3 regions of the Mesorhizobium sp. P2_F8 genome follow, and region 2 is predicted to be linked to each of the others. Evidence: predicted binding sites of a transcription regulator. Region 2 holds the regulator's gene; each other region holds the start of a gene.

Region 1 (3,277 bases), on a different contig from region 2:
CAGGATCGACGTCGTGTCGTATTGGGTGTGGTCGACAGTACCCATCTTCGCATAGGGCGAGATGATGAAGGCGGGGATGCGGTTGCCCGGCCCCCAACGGTCGGCCTTCGGCGGCGCGACATGGTCCCAGAAACCGCCATTCTCGTCATAGGTGACGACCAGCATATGGCTCCATTGCGGGCTCTTCTCCAGATGCGAGACGACGTCGGCGAGATGCTGGTCGCCGCTCGCCACATCGGCGTAGCCGCCATGCTCGTTGAGATTGCCTTGCGGCTTGTAAAAACTCACCGCCGGCAGCTTGCCGTCGTCGATCGCCTTGATGAATTCGGTCCCGTCGAGGCCGCCATCCCTGAGATGTTCGGCCCGCGCGGCCGTGCCGGGCGCGTAAGCGGCGAAATAGTTGAATGGCTGGTGATGGTACTGGAAGTTCGGCACCGGCGTCGCATTCTTGCCGTCGAGCGTTGCCTGCCAGGCGCCGGAATACCAGGCCCAGCTGACGCCCTTCAGCGACAACAGATCGCCTATGGTGATCTCGTGCTGCGGCGGCAGCGTGGTCGGCTGCGCCGGATCGGCCAGTGCCTTGTCGCCGCCTTCGGCCGGCTTGTTGGCGCTCGGCTGATAGGGCGGCTGCATGGTGTTGACGGCGTGGAAGTCTGGCGTGATGGCGCCGTCATTGACGAATTTCGGCGCCCCGCCGAGGGCCGAGGCCGGCGAATTGTCGGCGACCTTCAGCGTCGTGCCATCGGCCTCGACCACGGCGATCTGCCCCTTGACCGGGCTGGTGTCGGCATTTGGATAGACCGGAACGCAGGCGCAGGCGAGCATGATATGGTTGAGGAAGGAGCCGCCGAAGGCGCCCTGGAAGAAATTGTCGGCCAAAACGTATTTCTTCGCCACCGCCCACATCGGCAGCACCGAGCCGTCATAGTGACCCATCACCAGGCCGCCGGAATCGGCCCATGCGACGAACTTGTCGTTCTTCCCGCCGTCGATCTGCATCTGCTCCTGATAGAAGCGGTGCCAGAGGTCGCGCGTGATGACGGAGGTCTTCTCGTTGAAGCCGCTGGCGTCGTCGATGGCGAAGCTGGCATTGCTGAGATGGGCCGTCTGCGCCTCGGTCACCGGCGGCGTCACGCCCTTGGCGGTCAGGCCGCCCCAGGCCGGCGGCAGTTCGCTCAGCGGCTTGCCGTCGCGGTCGAGCTGGCGCACCTGGCCGGCCGAAAGGTTGGCCAGTCCGTTGGCGCCGGGGAAGCCGCCATAGAGATTATCGAAGCTGCGGTTTTCGGCATAGATGACGACGACGGTGTCTATCTTGTCGAAGCCGGGAGGGGCTGCGTTGGCTGTAGCCGGAATCGAGGCCAGCGCCGTGCCGGCCAGGCAAAGCGAGGTGAAAAGCGTGAACCGCGTCATGGGAGGTCCTCATGGCTAGGGTGATGACTAGAGGGCAGTGCATGGCTTGGGGGCGACGAGCCATGGCTTCGGACGCTAGGTCGATGCTTTGTCACCTTTGTGACATTTATCGCCCATCCGAACACGGTTGCGTGAGCGGGTGGACCGGTCATCAATCCGTTGCAGTGCGGACCTAATTGCGGAACAAATCGGACTGAACCTTATGACCGCAAGACGATGGAAAGGCTTGATGATCGCGACCGCCGCGGCATCGATGTTTGGCCTCGCCACCATCCTGCCCGGCAACGCCGTCAGCGCCGGTAGCGGCAGTGTCCATCCCGGACCGATGTCGCGCGCGGATGCCTTCGCGCGGGCGCAGGCGCTGACAGCGCTTGGCCGAAAGATGTTCTTCGACCCGTCGCTGTCGGCTTCAGGCAAACAATCCTGCTCGTCCTGCCATGATCCGCACCATGCCTTCGGTCCGGCCTCGGCGGCACCGGTCGAGATGGGCGGTCCGAAGCTGGACCAGCCCGGACTGCGCGCCGTGCCGTCACTTCGCTACCTTCAGGCGGTGCCAGCCTTCACGGAGCATTTCTACGATTCCGAGGATGAAGGCGACGAAAGCGTCGACAACGGCCCAACCGGCGGCCTGACCTGGGACGGCCGCGCCGACCGCGGCCGCGACCAGGCCAAGATCCCGCTGCTGTCGCCATTCGAGATGGCCAACAAGGATGCCGCTGCCGTCACCGCCGGATTGCGCAAGACCGCCTATGCCGATGAATTCAAGGCCGCCTTCGGCGACACCGTTTTCGACCACCCGGACGACGCCTTCGACGCCGCCGCCGAGGCGCTCGGCACTTTCGAGCAGAGCGCCGCCGATTTCTATCCCTATTCCAGCCGCTACGACGCCTTCCTCGCCGGCAAGGCGACGCTGTCGGCGCAGGAATTGCGCGGGCGCGCGCTGTTCGAGGACGAAACCAAGGGCAATTGCGCCAGTTGCCACCTGAGCGAACCCGCCAATGACGGCGAGCCGCCGCAATTCACCGATTTCGGCCTGATCGCCGTCGCCGTGCCGCGCAACCCGGCCATCCCGGCCGATGCCGACCCCGCCTATTTCGATCTCGGCCTGTGCGGGCCGCTCAGGACCGACTTCCATGGCCGGGCTGAGTATTGCGGCCTGTTTCGCACGCCGACGCTGCGCAACGTCGCGCTGCGCAAAAGCTTCTTCCACAACGGCTACTTCCACACGCTGCGCGACGCGGTTGCCTTCTATGCCAGCCGCGACAGCGATCCCGGCCATTGGTATCCCAAGAACGCCGACGGCACGATCCGGCAAAATGACGATTTGCCAAAGGCTTACTGGGCCAACCTCAACCATGACCCGCCCTTCGGCAAGAAGCCCGGCGACAAACCGGCACTGACCGACCCCGAAATCGACGACATCGTCGCCTTCCTGCAAACGCTGACCGATGCCGATCAGCAGGCCGGGGCGGTACCGGCGAACTGATTGCCTGGACCTTGCGCATGCCCAATCCCGCTTTCTCGCACCCGCAAAACAGGTTTATGGATCTTGCCGGATTTGGTGTGTGGCGGCGCTGGGGCCGCAAGGAAGGGCATTGGTTATTGGCGCTTACTCATTAGCGCTTCCTAAACTGCTCTGGGGTATCCCTTACCAATTGATGGTGGGACGCCGATGAACGCATTCTGGCGAGCAGTCGGATTTGTTGTGATCCTTGTGACCGGCGCAGCGATGCTGGCGGCCTTGCATATCGACGCCCAGCGGAACTTCGCGCTTGCCAAGGAACGCTACATCGAGAACTCCCAGGCGGCAGCCAGGACAACCGCCAAGACGGTCGAAGACGCCTTGCGGGCCGTCTACGAGAATGTG
Region 2 (3,277 bases):
ATCGCTACCGCGACGACTTCATCGCCATCCTGTTGTCGCACGGCATCGGCATGGGTCTGGTGCTGAAGGGCGAGCTGTTCACCGGCACTCATTCCTCGGGCGGCGAGTTCGGCCATATGATCCATCGGCCACACGGCGCGCTGTGCCGCTGCGGGCGGCGCGGTTGCGTCGAGGCCTATGCCGGCAACTACGCCATCTGGCGCAACGCAAGGCAGATGAGTGAGGACGCGGAACCGGTCGCCGATGTCAGTGATGCCGACATGCGCGCGCTGGCGACCGCGGCCCGCGAGAGGGATGGACCCGAGCGCGAGGCCTATCGCAAGGCCGGCGAGGCACTCGGCTACGGTCTCGGCAGCCTGTTCGCGCTGATCGACCCGGCGCCCGTCGCCATGGTCGGCGTCAGCGCCGCCGCCTTCGACCTGATCGAGCCGGCATTGCGCGAGGCGATTGCCCAGACCGCCGGCGGCCAGCATTCGCAATCGATTTCTTTCGACACCGAACCGAACGAACTTCCACTGATCCGCGAAGGCTGCGCCACGCGGGCATTGACCTTTGTCGACCAGGAGATTTTCGCGCCCGGCACGCAGGCGAGGTCCGGCCTCGGCGGCAAGAACGTCGCGTGAATGGCGCGCCTGGATGTGTTGAGATTCAGGTTAGGCCGAGTCGAGAATGGCGGGTTCCAAGAACCGGAGCGGAGCGGACATTTGGATCCGTGAGTACCGGAAGCGCAGGAAACTGCCGTTCGCAGGCCCGGCATCACCTGAATATCAGCATATCCCTAATCTTCCCGGATTGCGTAACCAGCCCCGCGGATGGTGCGGATGACATCGGGCATGCGGCCATTGTTGACCGCCTTGCGCAGCCGGCCGACATGCACGTCGACCGTGCGTTCGTCGATGTAGATCGTCTCGCCCCAGACATTGTCGAGCAGTTGGCTGCGCGAGAACACACGGCCGGGATGGCGCATCATGAATTCGAGCAGGCGGAATTCGGTCGGTCCGAGCCGGATCTCGCTCTTCTTGCGATAGACCCTGTGCGATTCACGATCGAGCACGATGTCGCCGACCTTGAGCACGCTGGACAGCACTTCCGGCTTGGCGCGGCGCAGCAGCGCCTTGACCCTGGCCATGAACTCCGGCGTCGAGAACGGCTTGACCAGATAATCGTCGGCGCCTGTCGAGAGGCCCCGCACACGATCGCTTTCCTCGCCACGCGCGGTCAGCATGATGATCGGCAGCCGCTCGGTCTCGGGACGCATCCTTAGCCGGCGGCAGAGTTCGATTCCGGACACTGCTGGCACCATCCAGTCCAGCACCAGAAGGTCGGGGACGTTCTCCTGCAGGCGGATCTCGGCCTCGTCGCCGCGCGTCACCACCTCGACCTGGTAACCCTCGGACTCCAGATTGTAACGGAGCAGCACACCTAGCGGCTCCTCGTCCTCCACCACCATGATGCGTGGCGCGATCATCGACTGGTCACCCCTGCCGTCATGCCGCCGGCGCGGACATTGCCGTCTCGTCCTGCTTCGGACGATTGGCGGGCAGCTGCGTGCCGGTCAAAACATAGTACGCATTTTCCGCGATGTTGGTGACGTGATCGCCGATGCGTTCGAGGTTCTTGGCGCAGAACAAAAGATGCGTGCAGGCGGTGATGTTGCGCGGGTCTTCCATCATGTAGGTCAGGAGTTCGCGGAACACGGAGGTGTATTTGACGTCGATGCGCTCGTCGTCGGCGCGCAGCTTCGCCAGCGCCGCCGCGTCGCGCGCCGTATATTCCTCGATGACGCCCTGTACCTGGATCAGCACCAGCTGCGCCATTGCGTCGATGGAGTGCGACAGGTCGCGCGGGGTGACACTGAGGCCGACGGTGCCGACGCGCTTGGCGATGTTCTTGGCAAGGTCGCCAATACGCTCGAGGTCGCCGGCCATGCGGATCGAACCGACGACATGACGCAGATCGTCGGCCATCGGCTGACGCTTGGCGATCAGTGTGATGGCGCGGTCGTCGAGCTCGCGCTGGCGCGCGTCCATGATCGCATCGTCGGAGACGACGCGCTGCGCCAGGGCGTTGTCGGAATTCAGCAGCGCCTTGGTGGCGCCGCCGACCATCGAGCCGGCGAGGTCGCCCATGTCGCGGATCAGCCTGCTGATCTGTCCGAGATCCTCGTCGAAAGAAGCGACTGTGTGTTCGCCCATGATCTTAGTCCTCGTATGCCTGAGCTCAGCCGAAGCGGCCGGTGATGTAGTCCTGCGTGCGCTTCTCGCGGGGCGACGTGAAGATCTTCTCGGTGCGGTCGAACTCGACCAGTTCGCCCAGATACATGAAGGCGGTCTGCTTCGACACGCGCGCCGCCTGCTGCATGTTGTGGGTGACGATGACGATCGTGTAGTCGGCTTGCAACTCGTCGATCAGCTCTTCGATCTTGGCGGTCGACAGCGGGTCAAGCGCCGAGGCCGGCTCGTCGAGCAGGATGACTTCCGGCTTCACCGCCACGGTGCGGGCGATGCAGAGTCGCTGCTGCTGGCCGCCGGAGAGGCTGAGGCCGCTGGCGTTGAGCTTGTCCTTGACCTCGGTCCACAGTGCGGCGCGCTTCAGCGCCTGCTCGACACGGCCATCCATCTCGGACTTGCTGATCTTCTCGTAGAGCCTGACGCCGAAGGCGATGTTCTCATAGATCGACATCGGGAACGGAGTCGGCTTCTGGAACACCATGCCGATCTTGGTCCGCAGCAGGTTGAGGTCCTGCGAGCGGTCGAGAACGTTCTGGCCGTCGAGCAGCACCTGGCCCTCGGCCGTCTGCTTGGGATAGAGCTCGTAGATGCGGTTGAAGACGCGCAGCAGCGTCGACTTCCCGCAGCCCGAAGGTCCGATGAAGGCGGTGACGCTGCGCTCGGGCAGCGACAACGTGATGTCCTTCAGCGCCTTGCTCTGGCCGTAGTAGAAGTTGAGGTTCTTGACCTCGATCTTGGCCTTGCCGGCAATTGCCTCGGCGGCGATCGTCATGTCTGGAGACAACATCTGGCTCATTTGTCCTCTCTGCGTCCGGTCAGGCTGCGAGCAAAGATGCTGAGCGCGAGAACCGTCAATGTGATGATGAGTGCACCGGTCCAGGCCAGTTGCTGCCATTCCTCGTAAGGGCTGAGAGCGAACTGGAAGATGGTCACAGGCAGGCTGGCCATCGGCGCGTTGAGATTGCTCGACCAGAACTGATTGTTGAGCGCCGTAAAGAGCAGTGGCGCCGTCTCGCCGGAGATACGGGCGATCGACAGCAATATGC
Region 3 (3,277 bases), on a different contig from region 2:
TCTTCGCCGACCTCGTCGAAAGCGATCAACGCGACCTCGCCGGCAAGACCCTGGCGGAACTCGGCATCGATGTCGGCATCGTTCCCGATGCTGCCTTTTCCGATCATGAATGCCTGAGTTCCACCGATGTCTCCATCCGCACGCCGAGCGGTCCGCGCTGGTTTTCCTGGATCGAACTGTCGGTGCGCGACAAGGACAGCGGCGCCGTTTCGCATCGCGCCATCGCGCGCGACATCACCGCCCGCAAACGCGCCGAATCCTCGCTGATCACCGCTCGCGAGCGGGCCGAATACGCCAGCCAGGCCAAATCGCGCTTCCTCGCCACGGTCAGTCATGAAATTCGCACGCCGATGAACGGCATCATGGGCATGGCCAGGTTGCTGGCCGACACCAGGCTGTCGCCGGAACAGCAGACCTATGTCGGCGCCGTCTCGACCTCGGCCAGCGCATTGCTCGCCCTGATCGAGGATCTGCTCGATTACTCCAAGATCGAGGCGGGGCGCTTCGACCCGGAGCCGCAGCCGATGTCGGTGCGCGAGATCGCCGACAACATCGTCGAATTGCTCGCTGCCCGCGCCTTCACCAAGGATATCGGGCTGGGCTGCCATGTCGAACCCGACGTGCCGCAATTGATCACCGCCGATCCGGGCAAGGTCAGGCAGGTGCTGCTCAACCTCATCGGCAATGCCATCAAGTTCACCGACAGCGGCGGTGTATTGGTGAGCATCGCACGCGCGCGCACCGAAACCACCGACCGCATCTGCTTCACCATTGCCGACACCGGTCCAGGTCTGCATGAAGACGACCTGGAGCGCATTTTCGAAGAGTTCGAGCAGGCCGACGGCACGTCGACGCGCACGCATGGCGGGGCCGGCCTCGGCCTCGCCATCTCCAAACGCCTGGTGGCCGCCATGGGCGGCACGATTTCAGTATCGAGCCGGCTCGGTCAGGGATCCGAGTTCGTCTTTGAAATCCCGGCAATATCGGCCACCGAAGCGCCGCAGGGCTGGCAGAACGCGCTCTCGGGCAAGCGCGCAGTGATCCTGTCGAAAAATGCCGTCGAGGCCGATGCCATCGCCCGCACGATCCGCGCCAATGGCGGCGCGGTCGATGTCGCCACGACCGTCGCGCAGGCCGCGCCCTTCGCCGACGGCTGCGATATGCTCCTGGTCGACGCGGCGATGGAAGCGAGCGATGGAAGGCTGCTCAAGCGTCTTCGCCAGAGCGGTTTCGCCGACTGCGAGGCCATTACACTGATCGCACCGACCGACCGCGGCATGCTTGGCGAATTTCGCGCCAGCGGCTACGCGACCTTCCTTGCCAGGCCGGTGCGGGGCGGAACGCTTCTGCGTGTGCTGTTGAGCAGCAATGCTCCCGCCCTCGCCCCGCCGCAGCCAGAAAACCGCCACGCGCCGGCGTTTCGTGCCGTCGGCAGCCGCCAGCGGGGCCTGTCGGTGCTGATCGCCGAGGACAATGACATCAACGCCATGCTTGCCCGCGCCACGCTGCTGAAGGCCGGGCATCGCGTCAAGGTGGTCGGCAACGGCAAGGCGGCCGTCGAGGCTGTCACCGGCGCCGGGCACAACCATCGCTTCGACGTGGTTCTGATGGACCTTCACATGCCGGTCATGGACGGGCTGGACGCGATTGCCGCCATCCGCCGCTACGAGGAGGAGACCGCCGTGCCGCCGGTGCCGATCATGGTGCTGTCGGCTGATAGCCAGGAAAAGACCCGCCATGCGGTGCTTGCCCATGGCGCCAGCGGCTTCGTTACCAAGCCACTCGACCCTGACGCGCTGGTCAATGCCGTCGAGGGACAGGTCGCGGCCTAGGGCATGATCCCGAGCCGAAGGTCAGGAACTTCGACAGCCCATCCACACCGCCCGCTGGCGTAACGTAGCCGGTTGACCGTATTCGCCAGCCGACGAAGTATTGCCCACGACGTCGTATCACGGTACTGTCACAATCCTGTTGCACCTACACCGTATCCCCGTGCCAAGAGGGATGGCTCGAAGGAGAATCCTCGTGCATACAGTTATGCCGGAATGTGACACTCGGCCGAACGCCAGCAGCGCCTTGCTTGCCGGACGTAACGTCGATTCCGTCATAAAGGGCGCAGCACTCGGCCGTATCGGTAATCTCGAAGTGCGGCTCGCCCGCAACGAGGCCGAGATCGCGGCCGCGCAGGAAGTCCGCTACAGGGTGTTCTACGATGAACTCGGCGCCAGGAAGGATTTGTTCCAGGCGCCGGATCGCCGTGACACCGACCGGTTCGATCCGCTCTGCGACCATCTGCTCGTCTTCGATACTTCGCTTTCCGGCCCAGAACATCGCCGCATCGTCGGCACCTATCGCCTGCTGCGGCAAGAAATCGCGGCCGCCGCTGGAGGCTTTTATTCCGAAGGTGAATTCGAGCTGACCAATCTTATCGCCCGTCACCCCGGCCAGCGTTTTCTCGAGCTCGGCCGCTCCTGCGTTTTGCCTGAATATCGTTCGAAGCGCACCATCGAGGCGCTGTGGCAAGGTATCTGGACCTATATCAACCACTACGAAATCGGTGTGATGACCGGTTGCGCGTCGTTCCACGGCACCGTGCCGGCGGCGCATGCCGAGGCGCTTACCTATCTCGCCCATCACTGCCGGACGAATTCGGCCTGGGACGTGCGCGCGGTGTCCGGGCGCTACTGTTCGATGGATCTGATGCCGATCGAGGCGGTCAATGCCAAGGCGGCGATCGCAGCGATGCCGCCGCTGGTCAAGGGCTATCTGCGCGTCGGCGCCCGCATCGGCGATGGCTGCGTCATCGACCGCGAATTCTCGACGGTCGACGTGTTCGTCGTAATGCCGGTCAAGGAAATCGGCGCCCGCTACGTCAACTACTACGGCGGGGAAGCCCAGCGCTTCGCAGCGTGAAACGGTGAGCGACGAGCTTTCCACCGTTTTCGAAGCATTGCGAAGTGCCGCGAGCGGCTTGCCGGACACCATCGAAACGACATCTTATGGGACGCCGGCGCTGAAGGTTGGCAAGAAATTGCTCGCCCGCGTCAAGGACGCCGACACGGTCGTCCTGATGTGCCCGCTCGACGAGAAAGAGATGCTGCTGGAAGCGGCGCCCGCAATCTATTTCGAGACGGATCACTACAAGGGCTGGCCGGCGATCCTTGTCAGGTTGAGTCAAATTCCGCCCGAAGAATTGCGCCATCGGCTCGAACAGACATGGATCCGACAAGCGCCCAAAAAGCTGATGAACGCTTGGCAGGCAGCGAAGGCCTGATTC

Evidence for each region. Region 2 encodes PhoB, which activates phosphate uptake and scavenging genes when phosphate is short. Its sites were predicted from a motif close to TGTCATNNANCTGTCAT; they were not measured.
Region 1: AC1DZP_RS09065 (acid phosphatase) is a predicted target of PhoB. The motif match lies at 1,500-1,516, and genes of this name have one in related genera.
Region 3: olsB (l-ornithine N(alpha)-acyltransferase) is a predicted target of PhoB. The motif match lies at 1,959-1,975, and genes of this name have one in related genera.

What each region holds. Positions count from the first base shown of each region.
Region 1 is NZ_JBFUFB010000003.1:362,291-365,567, reverse strand. It holds gene AC1DZP_RS09065 (acid phosphatase) at 1-1,410, opposite strand, end outside; gene AC1DZP_RS09060 (cytochrome-c peroxidase) at 1,664-2,896, shown strand; gene AC1DZP_RS09055 (putative bifunctional diguanylate cyclase/phosphodiesterase) at 3,083-3,277, shown strand, end outside.
Region 2 is NZ_JBFUFB010000001.1:352,961-356,237, forward strand. It holds gene AC1DZP_RS01665 (ROK family protein) at 1-623, shown strand, start outside; gene phoB (phosphate regulon transcriptional regulator PhoB) at 779-1,468, opposite strand; gene phoU (phosphate signaling complex protein PhoU) at 1,488-2,195, opposite strand; gene pstB (phosphate ABC transporter ATP-binding protein PstB) at 2,221-3,027, opposite strand; gene pstA (phosphate ABC transporter permease PstA) at 3,024-3,277, opposite strand, start outside.
Region 3 is NZ_JBFUFB010000013.1:93,017-96,293, reverse strand. It holds gene AC1DZP_RS27945 (ATP-binding protein) at 1-1,832, shown strand, start outside; gene olsB (l-ornithine N(alpha)-acyltransferase) at 2,038-2,913, shown strand; gene AC1DZP_RS27935 (MmcQ/YjbR family DNA-binding protein) at 2,918-3,274, shown strand; gene AC1DZP_RS27930 (trimeric intracellular cation channel family protein) at 3,276-3,277, opposite strand, start outside.